2 regions of the Streptacidiphilus sp. MAP12-16 genome follow, and region 2 is predicted to be linked to the other one. Evidence: predicted binding sites of a transcription regulator. Region 2 holds the regulator's gene; the other holds the start of a gene.
The links. The regulator HspR, encoded in region 2, represses chaperone genes until heat shock. The targets are predictions, from matches to a motif close to TTGAGNNNNNNNNNCTCAA.
Positions count from the first base shown of each region.

Region 1: the regulator HspR is predicted to act here: its motif matches at 10,737-10,755, upstream of clpB (ATP-dependent chaperone ClpB).

Region 1 is NZ_JBGCBY010000025.1:45,837-60,233, reverse strand. It holds gene ABIA33_RS28140 (pyridoxal phosphate-dependent aminotransferase) at 1-1,092, opposite strand, end outside; gene ABIA33_RS28135 (hypothetical protein) at 1,312-2,067, opposite strand; gene ABIA33_RS28130 (N-6 DNA methylase) at 2,218-4,332, shown strand; gene ABIA33_RS28125 (hypothetical protein) at 4,465-4,935, shown strand; gene ABIA33_RS28120 (protein kinase) at 4,932-6,539, shown strand; gene ABIA33_RS28115 (hypothetical protein) at 6,630-7,316, shown strand; gene ABIA33_RS28110 (YbjN domain-containing protein) at 7,412-7,960, opposite strand; gene clpB (ATP-dependent chaperone ClpB) at 8,031-10,655, opposite strand; gene ABIA33_RS28100 (LURP-one-related/scramblase family protein) at 10,812-11,306, opposite strand; gene ABIA33_RS28095 (penicillin acylase family protein) at 11,543-14,397, shown strand, end outside.
Region 2 is NZ_JBGCBY010000014.1:93,248-107,644, forward strand. It holds gene grpE (nucleotide exchange factor GrpE) at 1-530, shown strand, start outside; gene dnaJ (molecular chaperone DnaJ) at 648-1,826, shown strand; gene ABIA33_RS20110 (heat shock protein transcriptional repressor HspR) at 1,831-2,382, shown strand; gene ABIA33_RS20115 (hypothetical protein) at 2,981-3,265, shown strand; gene ABIA33_RS20120 (C4-dicarboxylate ABC transporter) at 3,296-4,447, opposite strand; gene ABIA33_RS20125 (LysR family transcriptional regulator) at 4,542-5,561, shown strand; gene dhaM (dihydroxyacetone kinase phosphoryl donor subunit DhaM) at 5,569-5,970, opposite strand; gene dhaK (dihydroxyacetone kinase subunit DhaK) at 6,018-7,016, shown strand; gene dhaL (dihydroxyacetone kinase subunit DhaL) at 7,030-7,665, shown strand; gene ABIA33_RS20145 (carbon-nitrogen family hydrolase) at 7,731-8,528, opposite strand; gene ABIA33_RS20150 (maleylpyruvate isomerase family mycothiol-dependent enzyme) at 8,791-9,618, shown strand; gene ABIA33_RS20155 (nitrate/nitrite transporter) at 9,644-11,104, opposite strand; gene ABIA33_RS20160 (serine protease) at 11,159-12,202, opposite strand; gene ABIA33_RS20165 (M64 family metallopeptidase) at 12,346-13,503, opposite strand; gene ABIA33_RS20170 (dihydrolipoamide acetyltransferase family protein) at 13,647-14,397, opposite strand, start outside.

The DNA.
Region 1 (14,397 bases), on a different contig from region 2:
CTGGGTGCGGCCGGCGTCGGGGTCGTCGTAGAAGACGGAGTTGGGGACGGCGACGACGCCGCAGCGTTCGGGGAGGGCGCGGCAGAAGGCGTAGCCGTCCTTCTCGCCGAAGGGGGCGATGTCGGTGGTGATGAAGTAGGTGCCCTGCGGGGTGAAGACCTCGAACCCGGCGGCGCGCAGGCCGTCGGCGAGCAGGTCGCGTTTGCGGAGCAGGTCGGTGCGCAGGGTGGTGAAGTAGCTGTCGGGCAGGCGCAGGGCCTCGGCGATGGCGTACTGGAACGGGCCTGAGCTGACGTAGGTCAGGTACTGCTTGGCGGTGCGGACGGCCGCGACGAGCTCGGCGGAGGCGGTCACCCAGCCGACCTTCCAGCCGGTGAAGGAGAAGGTCTTGCCTGCGGAGGAGATGGAGACGGTGCGCTCGCGCATGCCGGGCAGGGCGGCGATGGGGTGGTGGGCACCGTCGAAGACCAGGTGCTCGTAGACCTCGTCGGTGACCACCAGGAGGTCGCGCTCGCAGGCGAGTTCGGCGATGATGCCCAGTTCCTCGGGTGAGAGGACCATGCCGGTGGGGTTGTGGGGCGAGTTGAGCAGCAGCAGCCGGGTGCGCGGGGTGATCGCGGCGCGCAGGGCGTCCAGGTCGGGCCGGAAGTCGGGCGCGCGGAGCGTGAGCGGGACGCGGGTGGCTCCCGCCATGGCGATGCAGGCGGCGTAGGAGTCGTAGAACGGCTCGAACGCGATGACCTCGTCGCCGGGTTCGAGCAGCGCGAGCAGGGAGGCGGCGATGGCCTCGGTCGCGCCCGCGGTGACGAGGACCTCGCGGTCGGGGTCGTAGGCGAGGCCGTAGAAGCGCTGCTGGTGTTCGGCGACGGCGGCGCGCAGCTCGGGGATTCCGGGCCCCGGCGGGTACTGGTTGCCGTGCCCCGCGCGGATGGCGCGGACCGCCGCCTCGGCGATCTCGGCTGGTCCGTCGGTGTCGGGGAAGCCCTGCCCGAGGTTGATCGACCCGGTCGCGATGGCCAGCGCCGACATCTCCGCGAAGATAGTGGTCCCCATCCCGTCCAGACGGCGGTTCAGCAGCGGCCTCGCACTCATGCGCCCACGTCTCCTTCGACTGCGGTGTCCCGAACCGCAGACTAGAGGATTCGCGCCCCGGGTCGCGTCGCTGGGGCGGCCCGGAGCGGCCCCGGGGCGGGGCTCCGGCGTGGTGCGCCCGGCGCTCCCCAGGCCGCAAGGGGGAGCGCCGGGCGGGACGCCGTGCCGTCCCCCGACGGCCGGTGTCCGGTCTGGGGCGCCCGATCCGAGCGGTTCCGCTCAGCCCGCCGCCGCGACGTTCTTGACCAGGTGCCTGGTCAGCGTCACACCCTCGGAGCCGGTGGTGTTCTGGTCGTTGTAGAGGGTCGTCACCACCCGGTTCCCGACCCGGGCCGCGACCAGCGTGGTCCCTCCGCTGAAGGACTTCGACGTGATGACCGCCTGCACCGCCTCGTCCCCCAGTCCGGGAATGCTCTTCGTCGTGAGCTTCGCCGTGTAGGCCGTACCGCTCTGGACGAGCTTGAAGGTGGCGCACTCCGCGAAGACGTGCTTCAGGTGGGCTATGACCGTGTGCGCGTCGCTGCCCCGGAAGGCGTCGATCTGCTGCGCGAACATGTTGCTGTAGCTGTCGGTGAAGTCGTTCCCGGCGAAGGAGCCGCTGCCGATCCCCGCAGCGGTGATCCAGTTCGTGGCTCCGAGGGCGTCGCACGCCTTCGCGGTGGAGACCGCGGCCGTGGAGGGCTCGATGAACACGTCGCCGCTGTTCTGCGACCCGCTCGGGTCCGCCTTGAGTGACTTCGGGACCGCCCCGGAGGGGAGCAGCAGGGAGGCGAGCTTCGTCCCCGTGGACACTCCGGCGTTGGGGTCGGCCTGGGCCGCAGGCGTGGTCGCGGTGGTCGCTGACGGGGCGTCCGAGGCCGCACCGGACGCGGCCGGCACGGCGGATGTCTGCGTGGCGGAGGAGCAGGCGGCGAGGCCGAGGACTGCGGTGGCGCAGACCGCCGCCAGGAGGGTCCGGTGAAGGTGCTGAGACATGCGGGGGAGGTGCCCCTTCCGGGCTGGTGCTTGTGATCGGCAGGACAATGAGACCATTGCTTGTGAACCGCGTCAACACAAATTCTATCCGTGAAGCGGCGTGTATGATCAGCCTCTCGCCGTCCAGCCGCCACAGAAGGGGCCCGCACAGTGCCGGAGCGCAGGACACCGGAGCGCAGGACACCTGAGCACAGGACAGAGGTCACGGCGGGCGGGATTGCGCGGCTCGCGGGAGTCGGGCGCGCCGCCGTCAGCAACTGGCGCCGCCGGCACGCGGACTTCCCCAAGCCTGTCGGCGGCACGGACACCAGCCCCACCTTTGACCTCGGCGAGACCGAACAATGGCTGCGCGACCAGGGAAAACTGACCCGTGTCCCGCTGCGGGAACGGGTCTGGCAGCAGGTCGAACAGGACCCGGCCGGAGCTGCCGCGGCGCTGCGCCGGATCGGAGCCGTGCTGCTGCTGGTCCGCGACCGGCCGACGGTGTGGGCGGGCCTGGCCTCCGCGACCGATCAGAACCTTGCGTCCGGTCTGCCCGACGCGCTCGCCGACGTGCTGCGGGAACGGCTGGGCGACGACCACCCGGTGCCGGTTCCAACGGCGGACGAGGCGTCAGCATGCCTGCCACTGCTGCGCGGCGGCGCCGAACTCGGCGGCGGCCTCGGCCCGCGCCAGGCGTTCGAGTTCCTGATGAGCCGTCATATGGAGTCAGGTGCACGCCAGTACACGCTGACGCCGGCCGAACCAGCGGAACTCATGGCCGAACTCGCGGGCCCGGCAGGCAGGGTGCTCGACCCGGCGTGCGGCTTCGGTGGGCTGCTGCGCGCCGCCGGGCCCTCGGCGGCGGTGTCCGGCCAGGAGCTGGATCCGGACCTCGCCGCGCTGACCGCCCTGCGCCTCGCCCTGCACACGGACGGGCCGGTCCGGGTCCGGGTCGGCGACAGCCTGCGCGCGGACGCGTTCCCCGGGCTCGGCGCGGACGCGGTGCTGTGCCACCCGCCGTTCAACGAACGCGCCTGGGGCCACGACGAGCTCGCCTACGACGCCCGCTGGGAATACGGGTTCCCGCCGCGCACCGAATCCGAACTCGCCTGGGTCCAGCACGCGCTGGCACACGCGCGGGAAGGCGGCAGCGTCGTCCTGCTGATGCCGCCCGCCGCGGCCTCCCGCCGCTCCGGACGCCGGATCCGGGCCGACCTGCTGCGCCGTGGGGCACTGCGCGCAGTGATCGCCCTGCCCGCCGGAGCGGCGCCGCCGTTCGGCATCCCGCTGCACCTGTGGGTGCTGCGCCGCCCCGGCGCAGGCTCGCCCCCGCCGCAGCAGCTCCTCCTGGTGGACGCGGGCGACCTGGGCGGCGGCGAGAAGCTGCCGTGGCAGGCCGTCCGCACGGCGGTGCTCGAGGCGTGGCGCGCCTTCGACCAGGACGGGGCCGTGCCTCAGCGGCCCGGTCTCAGCCGCACGTTGCAGGTGATCGACCTGCTGGACGACGACGTGGACCTCGCCCCTGCGCGGCACCTCGCGCCGCCGGTGGTGGGCGGCGGGGCGACCGGACTGACCGAGGTCCGCGACCGGCTCACGTCCACCCTGCGCCGTACCGCCGAGCTGGCACCCGCCGCCGGCAGTCGGGGGGAGCCCGCGCACTGGCCGCTGACCAGCGTCGGCGAGCTGGCCCGGGCGGGGGCGCTGGTGATGCGGGCCGGCGGCGCCGGAGCGATCGCCGGCAGTGGCGGCACCGGCGACCGCGGCGGTACTGGCGGCGATGGCGGTACCAGCGACGGGGGCAGCAGCACGGCGGTGCTGACCGAGCACGACGTCGTGGCCGGTAGCGGGCCCTCCGGCGTACTGCCCGAAGGGGCCGACGAGGAGCCCGTGTTGACCCGGATCGGCGACGTGGTGGTACCGGTCCTCGGCCGGGGCGCGGTGGCCCGGCTCGTCGACGAGGCGACGGCGGGAGCCGCGCTGGGCCGCAACGTCTACCTGCTGCGGCCCGACCCGGCGGCGCTCGACCCGTGGTTCCTGGCCGGGTTCCTGCGCGGCACCGCCAACAACCGGCAGGCCAGCAGCTACACCACCAGCTCCACCCGGCTGGACGTGCGCCGGCTCCAGGTGCCCCGACTGCCGCTCGCCGACCAGCGGCGCTACGGCGAGCGTTTCCGCACCCTGGCCGCGTTCGAGGAAGCGCTGCGGCTCACCGGCAGGCTGGGCGAACAACTCGTGCAGGGCCTGTACGACGGATTGACGGACGGCAGCGTCGATCCGGAATGACACGGTGGCCGTCCCAGCGGGGCGGCGGGGTCGCTACGCTCACCCCAGCACCGGCTGCCCGCGCCATCGGGACGGCCGCCGCGACGGCCATGCGACCGCCGCCGCCACCGCCCGACGACCAGGAGCTGCGCCATGTTCGGCACCGGCCCGATACCGCCGCCGCCTCCCGCCCTGGGCAGGCGGGTGGCGACCCTGCTCCTGCGCGCCTTCTTCACCGTCGTTCCGCTGGCGACGATCGGCATCCTCGCCTGGGTGCCGATGCTGCGGCTGGCGATCGGGCGCGGCCGGTTCCGGGACTGGATCTGGTTCGGCGTGGTGGCGGTGCTGTCCACCGGGAGCTTCGTGCTGGTCGGGAGCGCAGCGGAGGACAGCGCCTGGCAGAACACCGGCGGGTTCGTGCTCGTCTCGGACGCCGTCTTCGCCTGCGTCTACTTCCTGGTCTCCGATCTACGGCGGCAGGACGAACGCCGGGTACAGCAGCACCTCCCGTACCCGCCGTACGGCGCCTACCCGCCGCCGGCCGCACCCGCCGGCCGCATCGTGCAGGTCAGGGCGGAGCTCGACGAGCTGAGCGCCTACCTCCGCCGGCAGGAGGGGCGTTGAACGGGCGGATCATCGCCGAACGGTACGAGCTGGCGACGCTCGTCGGGCAGGGCGGCATGGGCCAGGTGTGGACGGCCTTCGACCGCCACCTGCACCGGCGGGTGGCCGTCAAGCTGCTCCGTCCCGACCGGACGGCGCGGCCGGAGGACTCCGACGAGCTGCGCCGCCGCTTCGCCCGCGAGTCCCGGGTCACCGCCCAGGTCGACCATCCGGGACTGGTCACGGTGCACGACGCGGGCGGCGACGGCGACGACCTCTACCTGGTGATGCAGTACGTCGACGGCGCCGACCTGGCCGACCATCTGGCCGAGCACGACCCGTACCCCTGGCCGTGGGCGGTCGCGGTGGCAGCGCAGCTGTGCTCGGTGCTGGCGGCGGTGCACGCGGTGCCGGTGGTGCACCGCGACCTCAAGCCGCGCAACCTGATGGTCCGCCCGGACGGCACGCTGGTCGTGCTCGACCTCGGCGTCGCCGCCGTGCTGGACAGTGACACCACCCGGCTCACCCGGAGCGGCGCGCCCATCGGCACCCCCGCATACATGGCGCCGGAGCAGGCGATGGGCGGCGCGGTCGGCCCGCGTACCGACCTCTACGCGCTCGGCGTGGTCCTGCACGAACTGCTCAGCGGCACCGTCCCGTTCGCTGGCGCCTCGGCCCTCGGCGTGCTGCACCGCCACCTCTACGAACCGCCGGTGCCGCTGCGCCAGGTCCGTCCCGAGGTGCCGGAGCCGCTGGAGGCGCTGGTGCTGCGGCTGCTCGCCAAGGACCCGTGGCACCGGCCGACCGACGCGCAGGAGGTCTACCGGGCGCTGGCCCCGCTGCTGCCGGTACCCGCCGCGGCACTCCCCGGCGGCGCCACCGGTCCCATGGACCCCACCCGGCCGTTCCTGCGCCCGTACGCGCCATGGCCCGACCGGCAGGCGTCCAACGGGCCGCCGCCGACCGGGCAGCCGCCGACCGGACAGGAGCCGACCAGCCCCCCGCCGACCGCGCAGGCACAGCCCGCCCCCCGCCCGGCCGCCCCCCGCCCGGCCGCCGCCCGGAGCACGAGCGTTGCCGCAGCCGTCGACGAGGTGAAACGACTCCTCGACGCGGGACGGCTCACCCAGGCGGTGGGCGTACTCGGCGACGTCCTGCCCGCCGCCACAGCCGAGCACGGCCCGCACTCCCCGGTCGTAGGCATGCTGCGCAAGCAGTACGCGGCGACGCTGATGGAGGACGGCCAGTTCCGGGCCGCCCTGCCGGAACTGCGCCGGCTGGCCGAGGACCGCGCCGCCGAAGCGGGCCCGACGGACCTCCAGGTCCTGCGCTTCCGCTTCGAGGCCGCGCAGTGCCTGGAGCAGCTCGGCGAGACGGTCCCGGCGCTAGCCGAGTACCGAGCCCTGCTGCCGTACGTCGAGCAGCAGGCCGCCGCGGACCCGGCACTTCCCCTGGAAGTCCGGCACCGGACAGGCCAGTTGCTGCTGAGAGCCGGCGATCGGACCGGAGCCCGCGAGGTCCTGCAACGGCTGCTGTTCGACGCGGAACGGCTGCACGGCCCGCAGCACCCGCTGGCCGCCGAGGCCCGGCGCGCGCTGGAGTGGCTGCGCCGAGTACACGCCTGAGCGCACGGCTGAGCACACGCCTGAGCACACGCCTGAGCCATCCTGTCTGCACACTGTCGCTGCTGTTGATCCACTGTGGAGGGGGAAACGATGATCTGGGTGATCGCCGGAGTGCTGGTCACCGTGGCGCCGTTGATCGTCTGGTGTATGACCGTGCGGACGCACCGGGTCGGCTGGGCGATCGGCGCGCTGCTTGTGCTCCTCGGCGCGGCCAAACTCGGCCTGTCCAACCATCTGGTCGAGGTCGAGCGCGGGCAGAACGATCTCATCGTGCTGGCCCTGCTGCTGCCGGTACTGGTGGTGCCGGCGGGCTGGCTGCTGGAGCGGCGGCTGGCCGGACCTCGGACCGTGGTGGACCCGCTGGAGGACCGCCGGGGCGCCGGCATCGCCGGGCTGGTCGGGTACGCCCTGGCCGCCTGCGCGGTATCGGTGTTCATGTGCATGGTCGGTGGCGATGCGGTCATCCCGTCGACCGACCAGTTGCTCCCGCTGCCCGCCGGACTCACCGTCGTCGACCGAAGCAGCGGGGGCTGCGGGTCGGACACCTGTTCCAGCGGGATCACGGTGACCGGCGACGCGGGGCTTACCCAGAACCAGATCGAGCAGCGACTGGGGCAGTACCTGGAGCAGCAGCACGGCTGGCACCTCGACGCAGACGGGCAGGACTGCCGCCCCGCAGGGTGGGTCATCGACCGTACCCAACTGTGCGTGTCGGTCGGGTCCACGCCCGGGAGCGGTCAGGCGTTCGTGGAGATCGCGGACAGCAGCAGCCGCTGACGGCGAGCAGCGCACCGGCGCTCGGCGGCGCTGGACGACGCAGGGGGCCGGTACACGTGACGCGTACCGGCCCCCTGCGGGGTTCCTGCCGCGGATCAGCTCTCGGCGGAGCCGTCCTCGCCTTCGCCTTCTTCGGTGTCGACGTCCTTGGCCAGGCCGAGGCGCTCGGCCAGCCACTGGTCGAAGGTGACCGCAGCCTGGGTCCAGTTCGCCGTCATCGCGACGAAGTAGTTGATGTTGACACCCATACCGACGATCATCTGCGACTCGCCGATGATCCGGACCACACCGTCGTCATGCGTGTGCGTGTACACCTTCGGCCACAGGGTCTCGCGGTTCCACTCGTCCAGGGCCTCGAGCAGCTCGGCCTTGTTCTCGATCGGGTGCGGCCGGTCGTAGAAGGCGCGGACCGCGAAGAGCTCCTTCTGGTCGCCACGGAACATGTAGTAGACGCGGAAGCCCTCCCAGGGGGCGAGCAGGTCGCCCTCCTCGTCCACGGCGTGCTTCAGCTCCATCTGGTCCAGCAGCTGCTTCACCAGTTCCTGGTCCGGGACGACCACCGGCGGCGGCCCGGCCTCGCCCGACGGCTGCGGCTGCTGCTGCGGCACCCCGAATGACGGGATGGAGGACGGGTCGATGCTCATATCTGGCCGAGTTCCCTTCGAGTGGACTTACCGTCTCCATCCTGCCTCATGCCCGCGCCCCGGCGAAGCCTCAGCCCTGCTTCTCCAGCGAGTGCGCGACGCGCTCCACCGGACGGACGGTGAGCCGGTCCGCTTCCTGGTCCGTGTCGACCTCGATGGCGTCGCCGTCGTGGACGTCCCCGGCCAGGATCGCCCGGGCCAGCTGGTCACCGATCGCGGACTGGACCAGGCGCCGCAGCGGGCGGGCGCCGTACGCCGGGTCGTAACCGGTCAGCGCGAGCCAGTCGCGGGCGGCCGGGGTGACCTCCAGGGTCAGCCGGCGGTCGGCGAGTCGCTTCCCGAGCGAGGCGACCTGCAGGTCCACGATCCGGGCGAGCTCCTCCGTGCCCAGCGGGTCGAAGACCACGATGTCGTCGAGCCGGTTCAGGAACTCCGGCTTGAAAGACGTGCGCACCGTCTCCAGCACGCGGGCCTTCTTGACGTCGTCGTCCAGCTCCGGGTCGGCCAGCCACTGCGAGCCCAGGTTGGAGGTGAGGATCAGGATGGTGTTGCGGAAGTCCACCGTCCGCCCCTGACCATCCGTCAGCCGACCGTCGTCCAGGACCTGCAGCAAGATGTCAAAGACCTCCGGGTGCGCCTTCTCCACCTCGTCCAGCAGCACCACACCGTACGGACGGCGCCGCACCGCCTCGGTGAGCTGGCCGCCCTCCTCGTAGCCCACATAGCCGGGAGGCGCGCCGACGAGCCGCGCCACCGAGTGCTTCTCCCCGTACTCGCTCATGTCGATCCGGACCATGGCCCGCTCGTCGTCGAAGAGAAAGTCCGCGAGCGCCTTCGCCAGTTCGGTCTTGCCGACGCCGGTCGGTCCCAGGAACAGGAAGGAGCCGGTGGGCCGGTCCGGGTCGGAGATGCCCGAGCGCGAGCGCCGGACCGCGTCCGACACCGTCTGCACCGCCGTGGCCTGACCGATCAGCCGGCGGCCGAGCTCCTGTTCCATCCGCAGCAGCTTCGCCGTCTCTCCCTCCAGCAGCCGGCCGGCCGGGATGCCGGTCCAGGATGCGACGACGTCGGCGACGTCGTCCGGACCGACCTCCTCCTTGACCATGGTCGCGGTGGTGGCCTCGGTACGGGCGGCGTCCTGCGCCTGGGCGAGCTCCTGCTCGGCGGCGGGGATCTCCGCGTACATCAGCCGGGAGGCGGTGGTGAAGTCGCCGTCGCGCTGGGCACGCTCGGCCTGGCCCCGCAGGTCGTCCAGGCGCTCCTTGAGCTCGCCGACCTTGTTCAGGGTCGACTTCTCCTGCTGCCACCGGGCGGTGAGACCGGCCAGCTGCTCCTGGCGGTCGGCCAGGTCGCGGCGCAGCCGTTGCAGACGCTCGACCGAGGCGGCGTCGGACTCCTTGGCGAGCGCCATCTCCTCCATCCGCAGCCGGTCGACCGCCCGCTGCAGCTCGTCGATCTCCACCGGGGAGGAGTCGATCTCCATGCGCAGCCGGGACGCCGCCTCGTCGACCAGGTCGATGGCCTTGTCGGGCAAGAAGCGGGAGGTGATGTAGCGGTTGGACAGGGTGGCCGCGGCGACCAGCGCGGCGTCCGAGATCTGCACCTTGTGGTGTGCCTCGTAGCGGCTCTTGAGGCCGCGCAGGATGGCGATGGAGTCCTCCACGGACGGCTCGCCGACCATGACCTGCTGGAACCGCCGCTCCAGCGCGGCGTCCTTCTCGATCCGCTCGCGGTACTCGTCCAGCGTGGTCGCGCCGACCATACGCAGCTCGCCGCGCGCCAGCATCGGCTTGAGCATGTTGCCCGCGTCCATCGCCGAGTCGCCGCCCGCACCCGCGCCGACGAGCGTGTGCAGCTCGTCGATGAAGGTGATGACCTGGCCCTCGCTCTGCTTGATGTCGGCGAGCACGGCCTTCAGCCGCTCCTCGAACTCACCGCGGTACTTGGCGCCGGCGACCATCGCGCTCAGGTCCAGGGAGACCAGGCGCTTGCCCCGCAGCGACTCGGGGACGTCACCGGCGACGATCCGCTGCGCCAGGCCCTCGACCACGGCGGTCTTGCCGACACCGGGCTCGCCGATCAGCACCGGGTTGTTCTTGGTGCGCCGGGACAGCACCTGGACGACCCGGCGGATCTCCTGGTCCCGGCCGATGACCGGGTCGAGCTTGCCGTCGCGGGCGGCCTGGGTGAGGTCGGCGCCGTACTTCTCCAGCGCCTTGTAGGTCCCCTCGGGGTCGGCGGAGGTCACCCTGGAGCTGCCCCGCACCTCCTTGAAGGCGGCCAGCAGCGACTTGGGCGTCGCACCCTCGGCCTTGAGCGCCTCGGCGACGGAGCCGCCCTCGGCGGCCAGGCCGACCAGCAGGTGCTCGGTGGAGACGAAGGCGTCGTCGAGTTCGGCGGCCCGAGCGGCGGCCTCGTTGAGGGTTGCCACGGTCTGCCGGGCCAGCTGCGGGGCGGACACCGTCGACCCCTGCGCGCTGGGCAGTGCTGCGTACAGGCGCTGGGCGGCGGCACCGAGCCTGCCCGGGTCGGCGCCGACGGCCTCCAGCAGCGGTCGGGCGATGCCTTCGGGCTGCTCCAGCAGTGCGAGCAGCATGTGCACCGGCGTCACATCCGGGTTGCCCGCGCTCGACGCCTGCCGGATCGCGGCCGACAGGGCTTCCTGTGCCTTGGTGGTGAGCTTGCTCGCGTCCACGCTTCCGTGTCCTCCTGATACTCGCCGTACTCGACCCTGGTGCTCGACTGTGCTGTGCTGCTGCCTACAGCATGACCTAAGTTGAGTCTATTCCACTCAAGGCTCCGCGAGGGCGGGTCTCAGGAGGCGTCTCCCAGAAGGCGGGTGGACCTGCGGTCAGCCCTCGTGTTCGTGCTCCAGTCGCTGCAGATGGTCCACGCACACCGCGACGCACAGCAGCAGCGAGACGTCCTGGCCGTCCTCGATGTCGATGCCATAGGCGTCCCTGATGCTGAACCACTTCCGGCTGATCCGTGCGACCCGGTGACCGCCGTCCTCGATGTCGAACTCGTGGTCGAGGATGTTGCCGTGCACCTCCAGCTCGCGCCCGTCAGCGAGATGGGCCTCGTACTTGTCGCGGAAGGGGGTGAACAGCTTCTTCTTCACCGTGGCGAGGGTCTCGCCGTCGCGCTCGATCTTCATCGCGTCACGGACGCTGACGAGCTTCTTCTTGATCACCGCGACCTTCACCCCGGACGGGTCCTTCAGCTCGAAGGTGTCCGAGATCCGCAGCACCTTCCCGTCCACCAGGAACGCCTTCTCGCCGTGCTCGGTGGTGATCCAGTGGTCGTCACCGATCGAGAACATCCGATCCCGCATCAGGAACTTCATTCCGCTTCGCCTCCGAGAGTCGTCCGTCGCGCTTCACCGACGGTGCTTCACCGACGGTGCCACACCGACAAGGACGCATTCCCCGCAGGGCAAGTTCCTATCACCCGTGCAGGGCTGCGTACGACGGTGAATTTCTTGAGGTGGACATGGAGACTTCTGAGTTGCCCGGCGGTAACGTGACAGTTCGTCATGTTCCTGTCGCCCGGAACGAGTCCACCCGTCTGGGAGGGTCAGCGATGCGCCGATCCCGTAGCACCTTCCGCCGTGGTCACCGGGCTTCCGGGGTCCTCGCCCTCGCAGCCGCGGCCGCGCTGATCGCTCCGGCCGCCATGAGCCCGGCGTCCGGCGCCGCTCCCGGCCAGGCGCCGGCGGCGGTCGCCGACTACTGCGGCGGCCAGTGTTCCGACATCCTGCCGCCGGGAGAGAACGGCAGCGAGACGCTGGCGCAGATCATCCTGTTCAAGCTGTTCGGTGCGCGGCCGTCCAACAACAACGACCAGTTGGCGCCGTACGCGAACCTGGTCACCTCGTACACCGGGCTGACCAACAGTCAGATCAACACCTTCTACAACAGTTCCGCGCTCGGGGTCCCGGCGAACCAGGTGCAGAGCACCGAGCAGCCCGAACCCGGCGTCACCATCACCCGCGACAGCAGCGGCATCCCGCACATCCACGGAGACACCCGCCCGGAGACCGAGTTCGGGGCCGGGTACGCCGGCGGCGAGGACCGGCTCTGGGTGATGGACCTGATGCGTCACCTCGGCCGCGCCGAGATGAGCTCCTTCGCCGGCGGCGCCCCGGCCAACCGGGCCCTGGAGCAGAACCTCTGGCAGACCGCCCCCTACACGGACGCGGATCTCCAGTCGCAGGTCACCGCGCTGGCGCTGGACGGCGCGCGCGGCGCCCAGGTGAAGAGCGACATCGACAGCTACCTGGGCGGCGTCAACGCCTACATCGCCCAGGTCCAGGCAGCGAACGACTTCCCCGGCGAGTACGACCTGACCGGCAAGCCGATCCAGCCGTTCACCGAGACGGACATGATCGCGATCGCCGGAGTCATCGGTGGCCTGTTCGGCAACGGCGGCGGGCAGGAGCTGCAGTCCGCCCTGGTCAAGGAGGCGGCCGAGGCGCAGTACGGCGTCGTCAAGGGTGACGCGGTCTGGTCCGCGCTGCGCGAGCAGAACGATCCCGAGACGACGCTGACCCTGCACGCCGGTCAGTCCTTCCCGTACGGCGAGCCCTCGGGAAGCCAGGCCGGCGCGGCGATGCCCGACTCGGGGTCGGTCAGCGCGGTCCACATCGTGCAGAACGCGACCGGGTCGGGAGCCGCGGCCGCGAAGTCGTCACTGGCAGCGCCCAAGGCCACGGCCGCCGCGCTGGCCCGTCTCGCGGCCAAGGTGCCCGCGCCGCTTCGCTCCAGGATCGGCGCCGTGAACGGGATGTTCGACAGCGGTGCGCTGCCGGGCGTCGACCTGCCCGCCCCCGGGCAGCAGCACCCCGGCATGTCCAACGCGCTGGTGGTCTCCGGGGCGAACAGCGCCTCCGGCCACCCGATCGCCGTCTTCGGTCCTCAGACCGGCTACTTCGCGCCGCAACTGCTCATGCTGGAGGAGATCGAGGGCCCAGGTCTGAGCGCGCGCGGCGTCTCCTTCGCCGGACTGAACTTCTACGTCGAGCTGGGCCGTGGGCCCGGCTACTCCTGGAGCGCGACCTCCGGGGAGCAGGACACCGCGGACACCTTCGCGGTGAAGCTGTGCAACGCCGACGGCAGTCCGGCGACGACCAGTTCGACGTCGTACCTGGACAACGGCGTCTGCACGCCGATGCAACAGCTGAAGCGGTCCGACGCGTGGAGTCCGACGGTCGCCGACGGTACCGCCGCCGGCTCCTACGACCTGGTGATGTACCGGACCCACTACGGCCTGGTCGACTACACGGCCACAGTCGGAGGAGTCCCGGTGGCCTACACCCTCCAGCGCTCGACATACCTGCACGAGGCGATCTCCGCCATCGGCTTCCAGATGTTCAACGACCCGAGCGTGATGTCGACCCCGGCCGGATTCCAGAGCGCGGCGGCCCAGGTCGGCTACGACTTCAACTGGTTCTACGTGAACTCCACCCAGACCGCGTACTTCGACTCCGGCCTGAACCCGGTGCGCGCGGCCGGAACCGACCCGAACCTCCCGATCTGGGGCACCCCGGCAGACGAGTGGGTGGGCTGGGACCCGACCACCGGCACCTCCGCGGACACACCACCCTCGGCGCACCCGAACGCGACCGACCAGGACTACTTCGTCAGCTGGAACAACAAGCAGGCCCGCGACTACAGCGCCGCCGACGGCAACTTCAGCTACGGCCCGGTCCAGCGCGTCGACCTGCTCGACCAGGGGATCAAGGCCTACCTCGGCACCGGTGCGAAGTTCACCCGGGCCGCACTGGTCCAGGTGATGGAGCGGGCGGCGGTCACCGATCTGCGCGGTAAGGAGGTCCTGCCGCTGCTGCTCCAGGTGATCAACAGTGCCCCGGTCACCGATCCCACCCAGCAGGCCCTGGTCGCCGAGCTCACCGGCTGGCTGAAGGACGGCGTCACCATCACGCCCACCTCGCCCGGAGCCACCTCGTTCCAGGACTCCGCTGCGATCCAGCTGTTCGACGCCTGGTGGCCGCTGCTGGTGCAGGCCGAGTTCGGACCCGGGATGGGCAACAACCTGTTCACCTCGCTCGTCAACGCCATGCCGGTCAACGACTCGCCCTCGGGCGGGCAGCAGATCAGCACCACCGGTACCGCCGCGTCGTCCAACCAGGCGCAGCCGCACAAGGGTTCGGCGTTCCAGTACGGCTGGTGGGGCTACGTCAGCAAGGACCTGCGGACGGCCCTGGGGCAGCCCGGGCAGGACCCGCTCCCGGTGGCGTACTGCGGCAGCGGGAGCCTGTCGGCATGCCGCACCGCACTGCTCGGCTCGCTGTCGTCCGCCGCGGCGCAGTCGGCCGCGACGGTCTACCCGAGCGACGCGTCGTGCTCGGCCGGCGACCAGTGGTGTGCGGACAGCATCATCCAGGATCCGCTCGGCGGCATCACCGACCCCCAGAC
Region 2 (14,397 bases):
GCACCGCGGATCTGCAGCGGCTCCAGGCCGAGTACCAGAACTACCGCAAGCGGGTCGAGCGGGATCGGGTGACGGTGCGTGAGATCGCCGTCGCGGCGCTGCTGGAGAACCTGCTGCCGGTGCTGGACGACATCGGCCGGGCGCGCGATCACGACGAACTGACGGGCGGTTTCAAGTCCGTCGGCGAGTCGCTGGAGACCGTGGCCTCGAAGCTGGGGCTGCAGCAGTTCGGGAAGCAGGGCGAGCCCTTCGACCCGCAGCTGCACGAGGCGCTGATGCACAGCTATTCGGCAGACGTCGACGAGACCACGTGCGTGCAGATCCTGCAGCCCGGGTACAAGATCGGCGAGCGGATCATCCGTCCGGCCCGGGTCGCCGTGGCGGAGCCGGAGCCGGGTGCCGCGACGGACGCCGAGGTGTCGACGGCTCGGGACGCCAAGGCGTCCGGTGCCGCGGGCGACAAGGCTGCGACCGGATCGAACGGCTCGACCGACAAGGGCGCCAAGGGCGACGGTGACGGCGAGGACTGACCCGATGGCCGTTGTGGGACCGTACGCCGGTGACTCCGGGGTGCGGTCCCACGCTCCCATCACGATGATCAAAAGGCCTGACCGGTTCAGGCAGAGCGCGGGAAGGAGGCTAGTCCGTTGAGCAGCAAGGACTTCGTGGAGAAGGACTACTACAAGGTCCTCGGTGTACCCAAGGACGCCTCCAACGCGGAGATCAAGAAGGCCTACCGCAAGCTGGCCCGGGAGTTCCACCCGGACGCCAACAAGGGCGACCATGCCGCCGAGGAGCGCTTCAAGGAGATCTCCGAGGCCAATGACGTGCTCTCCGACCCCAAGCGGCGCAAGGAGTACGACGAGGCGCGGGCGCTCTTCGCCAACGGCGGGTTCCGTACCGGCGGAGGCGGCACCGGCGGCTTCGGCTTCGACTTCGGCGACCTGTTCGGCGGCAGCCAGCCGAGTGGCCAGGGCGGCACCTTCGGCGGCGGCGGAGGCGGCGGCATCGGCGATGTCTTCGGCGGGATCTTCAACCGGGGCGGCACCCGTACGGCGCAGCCGAGGCGCGGCGCCGACGTCGAGTCCGACGTCACCCTGAGCTTCATCGAGGCCGTGGAGGGCACCACCGTCCCGCTGCGGATGACCAGTCAGGCGGCCTGCAAGACCTGTGCCGGCACCGGCGCCAAGGCCGGGACCACCCCGCGGGTCTGCCCGACCTGTGTGGGCACCGGTCACGTCCAGCGTGGGCAGGGCAACTTCGCCCTGTCGGACCCCTGCCGGGACTGCAAGGGCCGCGGCCTGATCGTGGACGACCCCTGCGAGGTCTGCCACGGCAGCGGCCGGGCGACCTCGGCCCGCACCATGCAGGTGCGGATTCCGGCCGGAGTCGCGGACAGCCAGCGGATCCGGCTCAAGGCGAAGGGCGCCCAGGGCGAACGCGGCGGACAGCCGGGCGACCTGTACGTCACCGTGCACGTCCAGGAGCACCCGGTGTTCGGTCGCAAGGGCGACAACCTGACCGTGACCGTTCCGGTGACCTTCCCGGAGGCCGCACTCGGCGGCACCATCCGGGTGCCCACCCTGGGTGGTCCCCCGGTCACCCTGAAGATCCCCGCCGGTACCGCCAACGGCCGTACCATGCGGGCACGCGGCAAGGGTGCTGTTCGCAAGGACGGCACGCGTGGCGACCTGCTGGTGACCGTGGAGATCGCCGTGCCGCCGGAGACCGAGGGCGAGGCGCTGGCGGCGCTGGAGAAGTACCGCGAGGCGACGACCGCGGAGAACCCGCGGGCGGCTCTGTTCAAGGCGGCTGAGGAGGCGTGAGGTGATGGACGGCAACGGAACCGGTTCGCCCGGTCAGATCCCCGGTGGTGCGGGCCCGATCGGAGTGGGGCTCGGCACCGGACTGCCCGGCGGGCTGCCCGGCGGTCGCGGCGCACGCGGCGGTCCGGCCGGGTACCAGCTGACCGAGTACACCCCGGTGTACGTCATCTCGGTCGCTGCTCAGCTGAGCGGGCTGCACCCGCAGACGCTGCGGCAGTACGACCGGCTGGGCCTGGTCTGTCCCGACCGTACGGCCGGGCGCGGTCGGCGCTATTCGGCTCGGGACATCCAGCAGTTGCGCGAGGTGCAGCGGCTGTCCCAGGAGGACGGCATCAACCTGGCCGGCATCAAGCGGATCATCGAGCTGGAGAACCAGGTGACCGCGCTGCAGACGCGGGTGGCCGAGCTCCAGGGCGAGGTGGCGAACGCGGGTGTGGCGGCGACCCAGCGGGAGGCGGCGGTGCACGCCTCGTACCGGCGGGACCTGGTGCCCTATCAGCAGGTGCAGCAGAGCAGCGCGCTGGTGGTGTGGCGCCCGAGGCGGCGCGGGGAGTAGCCGCTGCGGCGGTGCGCGGAGGTGATGGCTGAGGGGCCGTGTCCGGGGAGGCACGGCCCCTCAGCCATTCAGTACCCGGGCCGTCGAGGAGAATCGGCCAGGGGGTCGGCGGTCAGGGGGCGGGCGTGGAGTGCACTGACAGGCTGTTGGAGTTACTGGCCCAGACACTGTCGGCGGATGCTGCCCCAGCCCCTACCAGCAGGGCCGCACCCGCGATGCAGATCGCCACGAGAGCAGTACGAACTGTGCGTAGTGCGGTGAACATGCGACCACTTCCTTCCGCGCGAGGAACACATCACTCGATGAGAACCCGAAAGTCATTTTCTGTCTGGCACTGAGTGACCATCCCCCGGCAGTCACCCACCACAATGGGGTACAGATCAGCCCTGCTTCAGTGTTCGATGATGGCAACAAGTGGTCGGACGCTAAGTGGCCAGAGAAGATTTCGGGGTAACTGTGGGCAAATCACAGCAGGCTGAGCTGCAGCTGCCGCCTGAGCTGAGCGAGGCCACAGTGGCCGTCTACCTGCAGGCTCTGCACGACGGCGAGTTCCGGTGGGAGGCTGCCGCAGGCGCCACCGGTCTGACCGGCGAAGCGCATGCAGTCCGCCGACCTCGCCTTCGCGTACATAGGCTCGCCGCTCTCGGCGGGTGTGGGCATGGAGCTGGGCTGGGCCACCGCGTTGCGCAAGCCCGTGGTCCTGCTCGTGGACGAGACCGTGGCGCACAGTCCGATGATCTCGACCCTCGAAGAGGTCTCCCCCGTACTGCCGATCCACTTCGATGCGGGCTGGACCGCGCAGGCCCTGCGGCATGCCGTGGTCACCGCGCTGGACTGGGCGGACACCTCGGTCATCTACCCGGAGTCCGCGGAGTCCGCCTGATCCCGGCGGCCCCGCAGGCCCAACTCGGTCTCACCTCGCGATCAGCGCACCGCTCGCCAGTCCCCGAAGGGTCCTCGCGCCCACAACCGCCCACGCAGTGACGAGCAGCGCGAACAGCGCCACCGCGAGCACGGCGAACAGGTCGAGTCCGGTCATCCTGGCCAGTCCGGCCGCGCCGGTGACGCAGGTGCCCACCGGGAAGGTGTACGCCCACCAGGTCATCCCGAACGGCATCCCCTCGCGAAGCGCCCTGAGCGTCACCGATCCGGCTACGCCGAGCCACAGCATCGCGAACCCGAACACGGCCACCCCGTAGACCAGCGCGAACCCGCGCAGCGCGGGCGCGACACGGGCGAACTGGGTGACGGCCGTCACCGACTGCCCGAGCGGGCCCAGGACCAGGAACAGTGTCGGGACGAGCAGCAGCGGCAGGGGCTGCTCGTGCACCAGGCGGCTCCAGATCCCGGGCAGCAGGACCAGCACCGCCAGCAGGCTCGCCCCGAACAGCGCCACGCAGACGGCCAGCATCGTGCCCTGCGCCTGCCCGGCGGGAAGATGCGGGATCAGCGCCGGGCCCAGCGCCGCCGACACCATTGGTGCGACCACGGGCAGCAGCCAGGTCGGGGCGCTGCCGCCCCGCTCGACCCGGTAGCGCGCGATCAGCAGGTACAGCACACGCATCGCGACGCCGATCCCGTACAGGGTCCCGGCCGTCCACAGTCCGGCGTCGAGCAGCACTCCCGCAGTGGAACCGACCCCTGCCCCGGCGCCCGCGCCCGCTCCCGTCCCCACTCCCGCTAGGGCAGCGATCAGCGGCGCGCCGGCACCCAGTGCCCCGGCGCCGACGGCGAGCATCGCCATCGGCGGACAGCCGAGGAAGACGGCGGTCGCCGGGTCGTCCAGGGCCCTGATCCGGTCCGGCAGCCGGCGCGCGGTGAGTCTGGTGGCCGCGAGGGCGACCAGCAGCAGCAGCGACAGCGCCCACACCGCTGCCGCCAGGTCGGTCAGCTCCCGGCTCTGCACCGCCTGCGGCAGGGCGTGCGCGCCGTTGGCGACGATGGCCGTGCCCATGACCGCCGCGTACCAGTTGGGGCCAAACCGTCCTGCGGCGCCGGGGATGCGGGGTGCGCGAGGGGACACGACGGCGGTTCGGGCCAGTCGGGCGGGTGTGGTGGCGGTCATACCCCCACAGTCGCCGCCGAGGTCCGCCGCCGGTAGCGGCAACAGTCCTATGAGCCCATAAGCGAACTCTATGGCGAGGCTCTAACCTGGACTGATGACCCGCCCCGGCCCCACCCCCGGCCCCACCCCCGGCCCTGCTCGCGACCCCAGCTCCGGTCCCAGCCCCGCCTCCGGACCCGTACCGCCGTCCCGTGCACCGCTCTCCCACCGCGTGCCGGACCTGGGCGCGCTGGAACTGCTGCTCGCGGTCATCCGCCTCGGCAGCCTCGGCCGCGCCGCCGCCGAGCTCGGGGTCACCCAGCCCGCCGCGTCCGCGCGGATCGCCGGCATGGAGCGGCAGATAGGGGTTCCGCTGCTGGAGCGCTCGCCGCGCGGCTCGCGCCCCACCGAAGCGGGCTCGCTGGTCGCCGAGTGGGCCGGTCCGGTGTTCGCCGCCGCCCAGGCCCTGGACGCGGGCATCTCGGCGCTGCGCGAGCGGCGGGACGCCAGGCTGCGGGTGTCGGCGAGTCTCACCGTGGCCGAGTACCTGATGCCGCGCTGGCTGATGGCCCTGCACGCGTCCCTGCCCGGCACAGCGGTCACCCTGCGGGCGGCCAACTCGGCCGACGTGGCGGCGCAGGTACTCGCCGGCGAGGCGGACCTCGGATTCGTCGAGGGGCTGCGCATCCCGGCCGGACTGGACGAGGTGCAGATCGCCGCGGACCGGCTGCTGCTGGTCGTCGGCCTGGACCACCCCTGGGCCCGGCGCAGGGTGCCCGTCGGTGGTGCGGAGCTGGCGGCGACCGCGCTGGTGCTGCGCGAGCAGGGCTCGGGCACCAGGGAGGTGCTCGACCGGGCGCTCGCCCCGTACGGGGGGACGGCCACCCCGCTGCTGGTACTGGCCTCGACGACGGCGCTCAAGGCCGCTGCGGTGAGCGGCGCGGGGCCGGTGGTGCTCAGCGAGCTCGCCGTCGCCGACGAACTGGCGCGCGGCCGCCTGGTCGCCGTCCCGCTCGCCGACCTGGACCTCAGCCGCCCGCTCCGCGCGGTCTGGCCCACCGGCACCCGCCCGGCCGGCCCCGCCCGCGACCTGCTCTCGCTGACCCGGAGCCGGAGCTCGCCGGCTGCGCCATGACTCCCCGTCAGAACTTGGCGACGGTACGGGCCTCGCGGGCGGAGCCCGCCACCGCCGCGAGGTCGGCGCCGGTCGAGGCGGTGACGGCGGCAGCCACCGCGCCCTCCACGAACGGCGCGTCAACGAGCACGACGTCCTCGCGCCCCACGTCCTCCAGCACCGCACGGGCCGTCAGGACGGAGCTGCCGAGGTCGGGCAGAATCAGCACGCCCGCGCCGCAATCGGCCTCCGCGACGGCCGCCACGACCAGGTCGTAGCTGGTGCCGAGGCCGCCGTCCTCGGTGCCGCCGGCGACCGCGACCGGGACCAGTCCGCCGCCCAGTTGGTCCAGCAGAGTGCGCAGCCCCGCCGCCAGCTCAGCGCTGTGCGACACGAGTACGATGCCCACAGATCCACCAGGTCCGCTCATGCTCGCCAAGGCTAGTGCCACCCCCGGCCACCCCGAGGAGCCTCCGCATGAAGAAGCTGATCAACGACCCGGACCAGGTCGTGTCCGACGCCCTGGCGGGGATCGCCGCCGCGCACCCCCGACTGAGCGTCGACCCGAAGAACCGGGTGATCACCCGCGCGGCGCAGACCCGGATCGGCAAGGTCGCCCTGGTGTCGGGCGGTGGCTCGGGACACGAGCCGCTGCACGGCGGCTTCGTGGGCCTGGGAATGCTGGATGCCGCCTGCCCCGGCGAGGTGTTCACCTCACCCGTCCCCGGCCAGATGCTGACGGCGGCGCAGTCCGTCGACGGCGGCGCGGGAGTGGTGTTCGTGGTCAAGAACTACACCGGCGACGTCCTCAACTTCGGGATGGCAGCGGAGCTGGCTCAGGACGAGGGCATCGCGGTGGAGACCGTCCTGGTGGACGACGACGTCGCGGTGCGGGACTCCACCTGGACCGCCGGACGGCGCGGAACCGGGGCGACCCTGTTCGTGGAGAAGATCGCCGGTGCCGCCGCCGAACGGGGCGCGAGCCTCGCCGAGGTGGCGGCGATCGGGCGGCGGGTCAACGCTGCGTCGCGCTCCTTCGCGGTCGCGCTGACCTCGTGCACGACCCCGGCCGCCGGGCGTCCCGGCTTCGACCTGCCGGAGGACGAGATCGAGGTGGGCGTCGGCATCCACGGCGAGCCGGGCCGCAGCCGCGAGAAGATCCGCCCCGCGAAGGAGATCGTCGCGGACGCGATGGCGGCGATCCTCGACGACCAGCCGCTGTCCGAGGGTGAGGAGGTCCTCGTCCTGGTCAACGGTCTGGGCGCGACCCCGCTGCTGGAGCTCTACATCGTCTTCGGCGAGGTGTCCTCGATCCTCGGAGCCCGGGGCGTGCGGATCGCCCGCAGCCTGGTCGGCGACTACGTGACCAGCCTCGACATGGCCGGAGTGTCGATCACCCTGTGCCGGGTGAACCCGGAACTGCTCGCGCTGTGGGACGCACCCGTGGACACCCCCGCTCTGCGCTGGGGGGTCTGAGCCGATGCCGGAGGTGCTGGAAGCGGCCGCCGCCCGGGACTGGATGCTGGAGTCCGCGGCCTCGGTGGCCCGCGAACGCGGGCGGTTGACCGAGCTGGACGCCGCCATCGGCGACGGCGACCACGGGACCAACCTGCAACGGGGCTTCACCGCGGTCGTGGCCGCACTCGGCGGCTTCGACCCGCCGACGCCCGGAGCGGTGCTGGTGAAGGCCGGGACGACGCTGATCTCCAGCGTCGGCGGCGCGTCCGGCCCGCTGTACGGGAGCGCGCTTCGCGCCGTGGGCAAGGCCCTGGACCTGCCTGCGGCGGACGGGAAGCAACTGCTCGCCGCGCTGGCTGCGGGGCGCGACGCGCTCCAGCGCCTGGGTGGGGCGGTGGCCGGGGACAAGACGATGGTGGACGTGTGGATCCCCGCCGTCGCCGAGTTCGACTTCGCCCTCGCAGGCGGAGCGAGCCTGCCGGGGGCGGCCGCGTCCGCGGCCGGGGCGGCGGGACGCGGCGCCGAGGACACCGTCCCGCTGCAGGCCCGCAAGGGCCGGGCCTCCTACCTCGGCCCGCGCAGCATCGGCCACCAGGATCCGGGGGCGACCTCGTCCGCGCTGCTGTTCCGGGCGCTGGCCGTCGTTCTCGGACGCGAGCCGGGGTAGCGGCGCCCGGGTGCCAGGCCCCGGGTGCCAGGCCTCGTTCCAGGCCCCGGACAGCAAGCCTCGGCTCAGCGCTGCTGCGGGGCCTGAATGCCCATCAGCCGGTCCCGCAGCACCGGGAAGTCCGCGCGGGCCCTGGCCACCGCGCCGGGGTCGAGGTCCACGGTGAGGACCTCCTCGCCCGTTCCCGCCTCGGCGAGCACCACGCCCCACGGATCCACGACCAGGCTGTGTCCCGCCTGTTCGACCCCGCCGTGCGTCCCCGCCGTGTTGCAGGCCAGGACGAAAGCCTGCTCCTCGACCGCACGGGCGCGGGCGAAGAGGGTCCAGTGGTCCCGTCGGCGCGCGGGCCAGGCGGCGGGGACGACGAAGATCTCCGTGCCGGCGTCGAGCAGTCCCCGGAACAGCTCGGGGAACCGCAGGTCGTAGCAGGTGGCCAGGCCGAGAGTGGCGAAGTCGGTGGCGGCGACCACGAGTTCGGTACCCGCACCCATGGCGACGGCCTCGCCCTGGTCAAAGCCGAAGCGGTGCATCTTGCGGTAGGTGTGGGTGAGCTCGCCGGAGGGGGAGAACAGCAGCGAGGTGTTGAACATCGGCCCGTCGGGGTCGCGTTCGACGATCGAACCCGCATGCAGCCACACCCCGGCGTCCCGGGCGGCGGCGGACATGGCCTCGGCGGTCGGCCCGTCCAGGGTCTCCGCGCCCGGCGACCACGCTTCGTAGGCGAAGCCCCCGAGCGCCCACAGCTCCGGCAGCACCACCAGGTCAGAACCGTGTTGGGCACGCACCAGGTCCGCGGCGCGCACCCGCCGGGCCTCCGCGGACTCCCCCGGGTCGACGTCGAGTTGGATGAGCGAGGCGCGCACGGTACCACCCTCCCTGGCAAGGGCCTTACGATCTCTACGATCAACACGTGAAAGCGCTGACCCGGTGACACGGGTGAGCGTAACGTGCCAATAGCGCATTCGCCGGTCCGGCCAGCTCCGAGGAGCGGGCGGCGGCGCCTGCGCGACGCGGGACAGGCCCCAGGACGGACAGAGACTCATCCAGACACACCGAGACTGACCCGCAAAGGGGCCATCCAATCAATCACACCGCCCGCCCGACCGTGGCCGAGGGGTCGAGAACGTGACCGACACGCAGATAGTCCAGGGGTTTGCCGACGCCTGGACCCAGTCCATCGAGGCCGTCTCCGAGCTGGTGGCCCCACTCACCGAGGGCGAGTGGAACCGCCCCACGGAGTGCCCGGGTTGGTCCGTGCGAGACGTCGTCTCGCACGTCATAGCCATGGAACTGGAGCTGCTGGGCGATCCGCGCCCGATCCACACGCTCCCGCGCGATCTGCGGCATGTCGTGGACGAGTTCACCCGCTACTGCGAGGTCCCGGTCGACAAGCGGCGCTGCCACACCGCTCCGGAGATGACCGGGGAGCTGGAGTACACGATCATCCGGCGTTCGCGGTCGCTGCGCGAGAGCCGGTACGAGCCCATGGACGAAGTGCGCTGGCCGATGGGTCCGTACTCCCGCGACGTGCCGTACCACCAGCTGCTGCGCACCCGCGTGTTCGACGTGTGGACCCATGAGCAGGACCTGCGCCGGGCGCTGCGCACGCCGGGCGACTTGGACTCGCCCTCGGCGGTGGTCACCCGCGACTACCTGATCGAGATGCTGCCGAAGGCCGTGGCCAAGCTGGCCGGGGCGCCGGCCGGCTCGACCGTGGTCTTCGACGTCCACGGACCGCTGGAGTTCATGCGGACGGTGCGCGTGGACGAGAACGGGCACGGCAGCGTCGACGAGCAGGTGCCGCTGGCCCCGGCGGTGCGGCTGACCACCGACTGGGAGACCTACGCCCGGCTGGCGTGCGGGCGCGTCCCGGTGGCGACGGCGAACGTCAAGGTCGAGGGCGACGAGGCCCTGGCCCGGCGGATACTGGAGAACTTCTCCGTCACGCCGTGACTCCCTCACCGCACGCGGTGACCCCTCACCGGCCGACGCGGCGCAGTTCCGCCTCGCGGCGGGCTGCCTGCGGGCGCAGCCGCAGGACCTGGGCGAGCCCCAGCGCCATCGGCAGGTAGAGCATGCAGAAGGCGAACCGGAAGGCGTGCGGGGTGTAGTCGGCCCCGCCGCCGGGCGTCAGCAGGTCCAGGACCAGCCCGATGCCGAACAGGGCGAGCACCGCCGCGACAAAGCCACCCATGTTGACGATGCCCGAGGCCGTGCCGATCCGCTCCGGCGGGTTGACCGGCCGGGCGTAGTCGAGGCCGACCAGCGACGCCGGCCCGTTGCTGCCCATGGCCACGGTCAGCACGATCAGCAGCCACATCGGGACGTGCGACCCGGGCCAGCCGAGGACCACCGCCCACAGCGCGCCGGTCCCCAGCACCACGGTGAACACCAGCGGCGTACGGACGCCCGGGCGGCGCGACACCAGCTGGCCAAACAGCATCGCGAAGCCCATGCCGCTGACGATCACCAGGCTGAGCAGGGAGCCGGCCACAGCGCGGGAGAGCCCCTGGCCCTCCATCAGGAACGGCATACCCCAGAGCAGCAGGAAGGTCGCGGCGGGGAATGCCGTGGTGAAGTGCACCCAGAGCCCGAGCCTGGTGCCGGGCTCCCGCCAGGCCGCAGCGATCTGGGCACGCAGCGGCGGCCGAGGCGCGGGCGCCGTGGGCGCGGCGGGCGCCGTGGGCGCGGCGAGTGCGGTGGCGGTTGCGGTGGCGAGCGCGGACGCGAGCGGGTCGGGCGGCGTGCCGACGGCGGCCTCGCGACGGAAGAGCGGCGCTCGCGGGGGGCTGTCAGGGGTGTCCCGCAGGAACACCAGCACCAGGGCGAGGACGGCTACGCCGAGCAGCGCCGTGGTGGCGAAGGTGGGCGTCCAGCCGGCGCTGTGCAGCACCTGGGACAGCACCAAGGTGCTGACGAGGTTGCCGAGCGTGCCGACCAGTCCGGTGAGCTGCGCGATGAAGGGGTTGCGCCGGGCCGGGAACCAGCGTGCGCCGAGCCGCAGCACGCTGACGAAGGTCATCGCGTCCCCGCAGCCGAGGACGGCGCGGGAGACCAGCGCGGGAGTGAACCCGGTGGAGAAGGCGAATCCGAGCTGCCCTGCCGTGAGCAGCAGCAGGCCGGCGCTGAGCACCTGGCGCGGGCCGAGGCGGTCGACGAGCAGGCCGACGGGTATCTGCATCCCGGCGTAGACCAGCACCTGCAGGATCGAGAAGGTGGAGAGCGCGGACGCGCCGATCCCGAAGCGGGCGGCGGCGTCGATTCCGGCGACACCCAGGCTGGTGCGGTGGACCACGGCCAGGACGTAGACCGTGACGCCGATGCCCCAGGCGAACCACGCGCCGCGCCCCCCGAGTGCGTCACCGCGCCGGGCGTCGGCGTCGGCGGGCACGGGGCGGGCACGTGGAGAGGCCACTGGCACGGCAGGATCGGCAGGCATGATGCTGCCATCCTATGGTGGGATGAATTCGCCTCGGTCGGCGGGCGGGCCCTCTCAGTGCGAGAGCGCGTAGTTGTAGAGGAAGAAGATCTTGCCGTCGAAGATGGGGCTGTAGCTGGTCCAGGAGTTCGGGCCGCCCTCGTCGAGGCCGCCGATCAGGCCGATGACACTACCCGTGTTCGTCCGGCTGTCGAGGTTGATCAGCCACGGGCTGCCCGAGGTCCCGCCGTAGTAGCCGTAGCAGAGAAACGACATCTGGCTGTAGCCGGGAACCTTGCTGGTGTGGTTCCAGCAGGTGATCGCCTTGTCCGCCGGAGCCGAGCTGACCTTGGGGTAGCCGGTGACGCCGACCCAGTTGTAGTAACTGGGGGTCCTGGTCAGGGTGTTGCCACCGGTGACGTTCTCCAGTTGGCGACCCTTGGCGTCCTTGGCGACCTTCGCGAACGCGTAGTCGTAGTTGATACCCGAGCCCGAGTTCGAGTAGTGGCCGTCCACGTAGACCTTCTGCACCCGCCAGATGCCGTACGGCTGGGTGCTCGCACCCGAGCGGTAGGCCGGCACGTAGGCCATGTTGCTGCTGGGGCGGCAGTGCGCCGCCATCATGATCAGGTTCTTGCCCGCGCTCCTGACCACGGAGGCGGTGCAGTAGTGGGTCCTCATGTCCTGACCGGCGTAGAAGATGATGCCGATGGAGGGCCGGCCGTTGTAGTACGAGCCGGCGATCGAGGAGTCGGCGGTCGCGACGTGCGGCGCCCTCGCGGTGCTTCCCGAGAACTTGGCATTGCCCCCGGCGGTCGTCGCGTCCTCGGGGGTCGCCGAGGCCATCCGCTCCGGCGTCCAGAACTGCTGCACGCTCGTGCTGTTCGCGCCCGAGGCCGTCGGCATGGAGACCACCCGGGGTGACACCGCGCCGGGTGCGCTCGGCGCGGGCGGAGGTGTGGACCTGGCTGCGGACACGGCCGAGGCCGTGCCCCCGGCTCCGATCAAGGCCGCAGGGGTGCCGGAAGCGAGGGCGGAGGGAGCGAAGGTGACCGCCAAGGTGCCCGCCACACCGACCCCGGCCACGGCAGACCAGATCGCGATTCGTCTTGAGCGCACGTCCCCACCCCACGATGTCCACAAGCCGAAACCGAAGCCCCCGCCGTCATATGATCCATTGAATCTAGCAGTGAGCACACGAAGCTCACGCCCGTCTCCGCGCACCGACCGCACCGGAGCAGTAACGATGCGGTCACGGCGGGTCAACCGTGCAGACTCCAACTCACCGTGCTGGTCATCCTGGCGGCGCGAAACGACTCGTCCCTGAGCCAGGGCGTGGTGTCCCTGACGGTCGCACAGACGAGAGTCCACTGACCGGGCGTCAGCTCCAGCCGTGCTGTGTCGAGGCTGTCCTCGCCGACCGCGGCGGCGGGCGCCGGGCGTCCGTCGACCTGCCAGGTCACCTCGATCCGGCGGGGGCCCACCAGCTGCACCGGCCGGACCCGCAGCATCGGACGCCCGTCCGCGGTGCCCGGCGCCGGATCGACCCGGTCGACCGGCCCCACCTGACGGTAGATCGACTCGATGATCGCCTCGCGTGACGGCAGGTTGTAGACGCCACCGAGGGTCCTCATGATCGAGTCCCGGGTCGGCCGGTAGAGGCCGTTCGCACTGAGGTAGGCACCGACCGCGCCGCCGCTCGGGTCGGTCGCGCCGAGCCAGCGCCACCACTTCTGCCGCTGTTCCCGCATGGTCGCCTCGTCGGCGGAGCCGAGGTTGGGGTACCCGGGTGCGTGCTCCGCGGGGGCGCCCGGCGCAGAGTCGTACTCGTCGCCCAGCCCGCCGACCGTGTGGCCCATCTCGTGCTGGAGGATCCGGGCCGCGTCCGGAGATCCCGCAGCCAGGGTCGTCGTCGCATCGCCGCCCTCGCCGCCGTAGGCGCTGGAGTTCGCGAGCGCGATCAGGTACTGCGGGCCGCCCGAACCGCCCGCCCGGCGACTCACAGCGTCGGCGTCGGCGCAGAGCAGTCGGGCGATGCCCTCGCAGCCGAAGTGCATGCCCAGGGGCGAGCCGGCGCGCAGGCCCGAGCGTGCGGAGACCACGTCCACCCGCCGTACGTCGAACAGGTGTTGGTAGGTGCGGAACGGCTCGACCGCCGTCAGCGCCTGCCAGACGGTCGCGGCCTCGGTCCGGTAGCGGGGGAGTTCGGCGGCGGTGTAGCCGTCGCCGAGGAGGACCAGGGTGATCCGCTTCGCCGGGTCGCCGTTGTCGACGAGCAGCACTCCCTCGGAGGCTCGCGCGGCGGCGTGCACGGTCGCCTGCTGCGGTGGTGCCAGCGCCAGACCGAGTGCCGCGAGGCACGCCGCCAGCACGGTCGCGAGCAGCCTGCGGCGCGCGGGGACGCGGGCCGTCGGTCGCATGGGCGTACTCCTCCGCCGTTGGACATCACAGTCCGCGAAGGAGTACCCAGCGCGCCGTCATGACCATCCGTCACCCGGCGCGGCTTCACCCGTACGTGGCCGGTGGGGCCGGTGGCGGATGCCCGCCACCGGCCCCCGACCGGTCAGCCCCAGCTGATGAGGCGCTTGGGCTGCTCCAGGATCGCCGCCGTGTCGGCGAGGACCTTGGAGCCCAGCTCCCCGTCCACCATGCGGTGATCAAAGGACAGCGCCAGGGTGGTCACCAGGCGCGGTACGACCCGGCCCTTGTGGACCCAGGGCAGCTCCCTGACCTGGCCGAAGGCGAGGATCGCCGCTTCGCCCGGGTTGAGGATCGGGGTCCCCGAGTCGACGCCGAAGACGCCGACGTTGGTGATGGTGACCGTGCCGCCCTGCATGTCCGCCGGCGAGGTCTTCCCCTCACGGGCGGTGCCGATCAGTGAGGTCAGCGCATCCCCGAGCTCGGCGAGCGACTTGGCGCCCGCGTCCTTGATGTTGGGGACGAGCAGACCGCGCGGGGTGGCGGCGGCGATGCCGAGGTTGACCCGGCGCTTGACCACGATCTCCTGTCCGGCCTCGTCCCAGCTGGCGTTGACCTCCGGGTGCCGGTGGATCGCGGTCAGCAGGGCCTTGGCGACCAGCAGCAGCGGGCTGACCCGGACGCCTGCCCCGAGCTCGCCGGTCTCCTTGAGCCTGCGCACCAGCTTCATCGTGCGGGTGACGTCGACCTGCACCCACTCGGTGACGTGCGGGGCGGTGAAGGCGGAAGCCACCATGGCCTGCGCGGTCGCCTTGCGCACGCCCCGGACGGGGACGCGCAGGTCGCCGTCCGAGACGGTCACCGGCTCGGCGGGCGCGACGGCCGGAGCGGCCGGA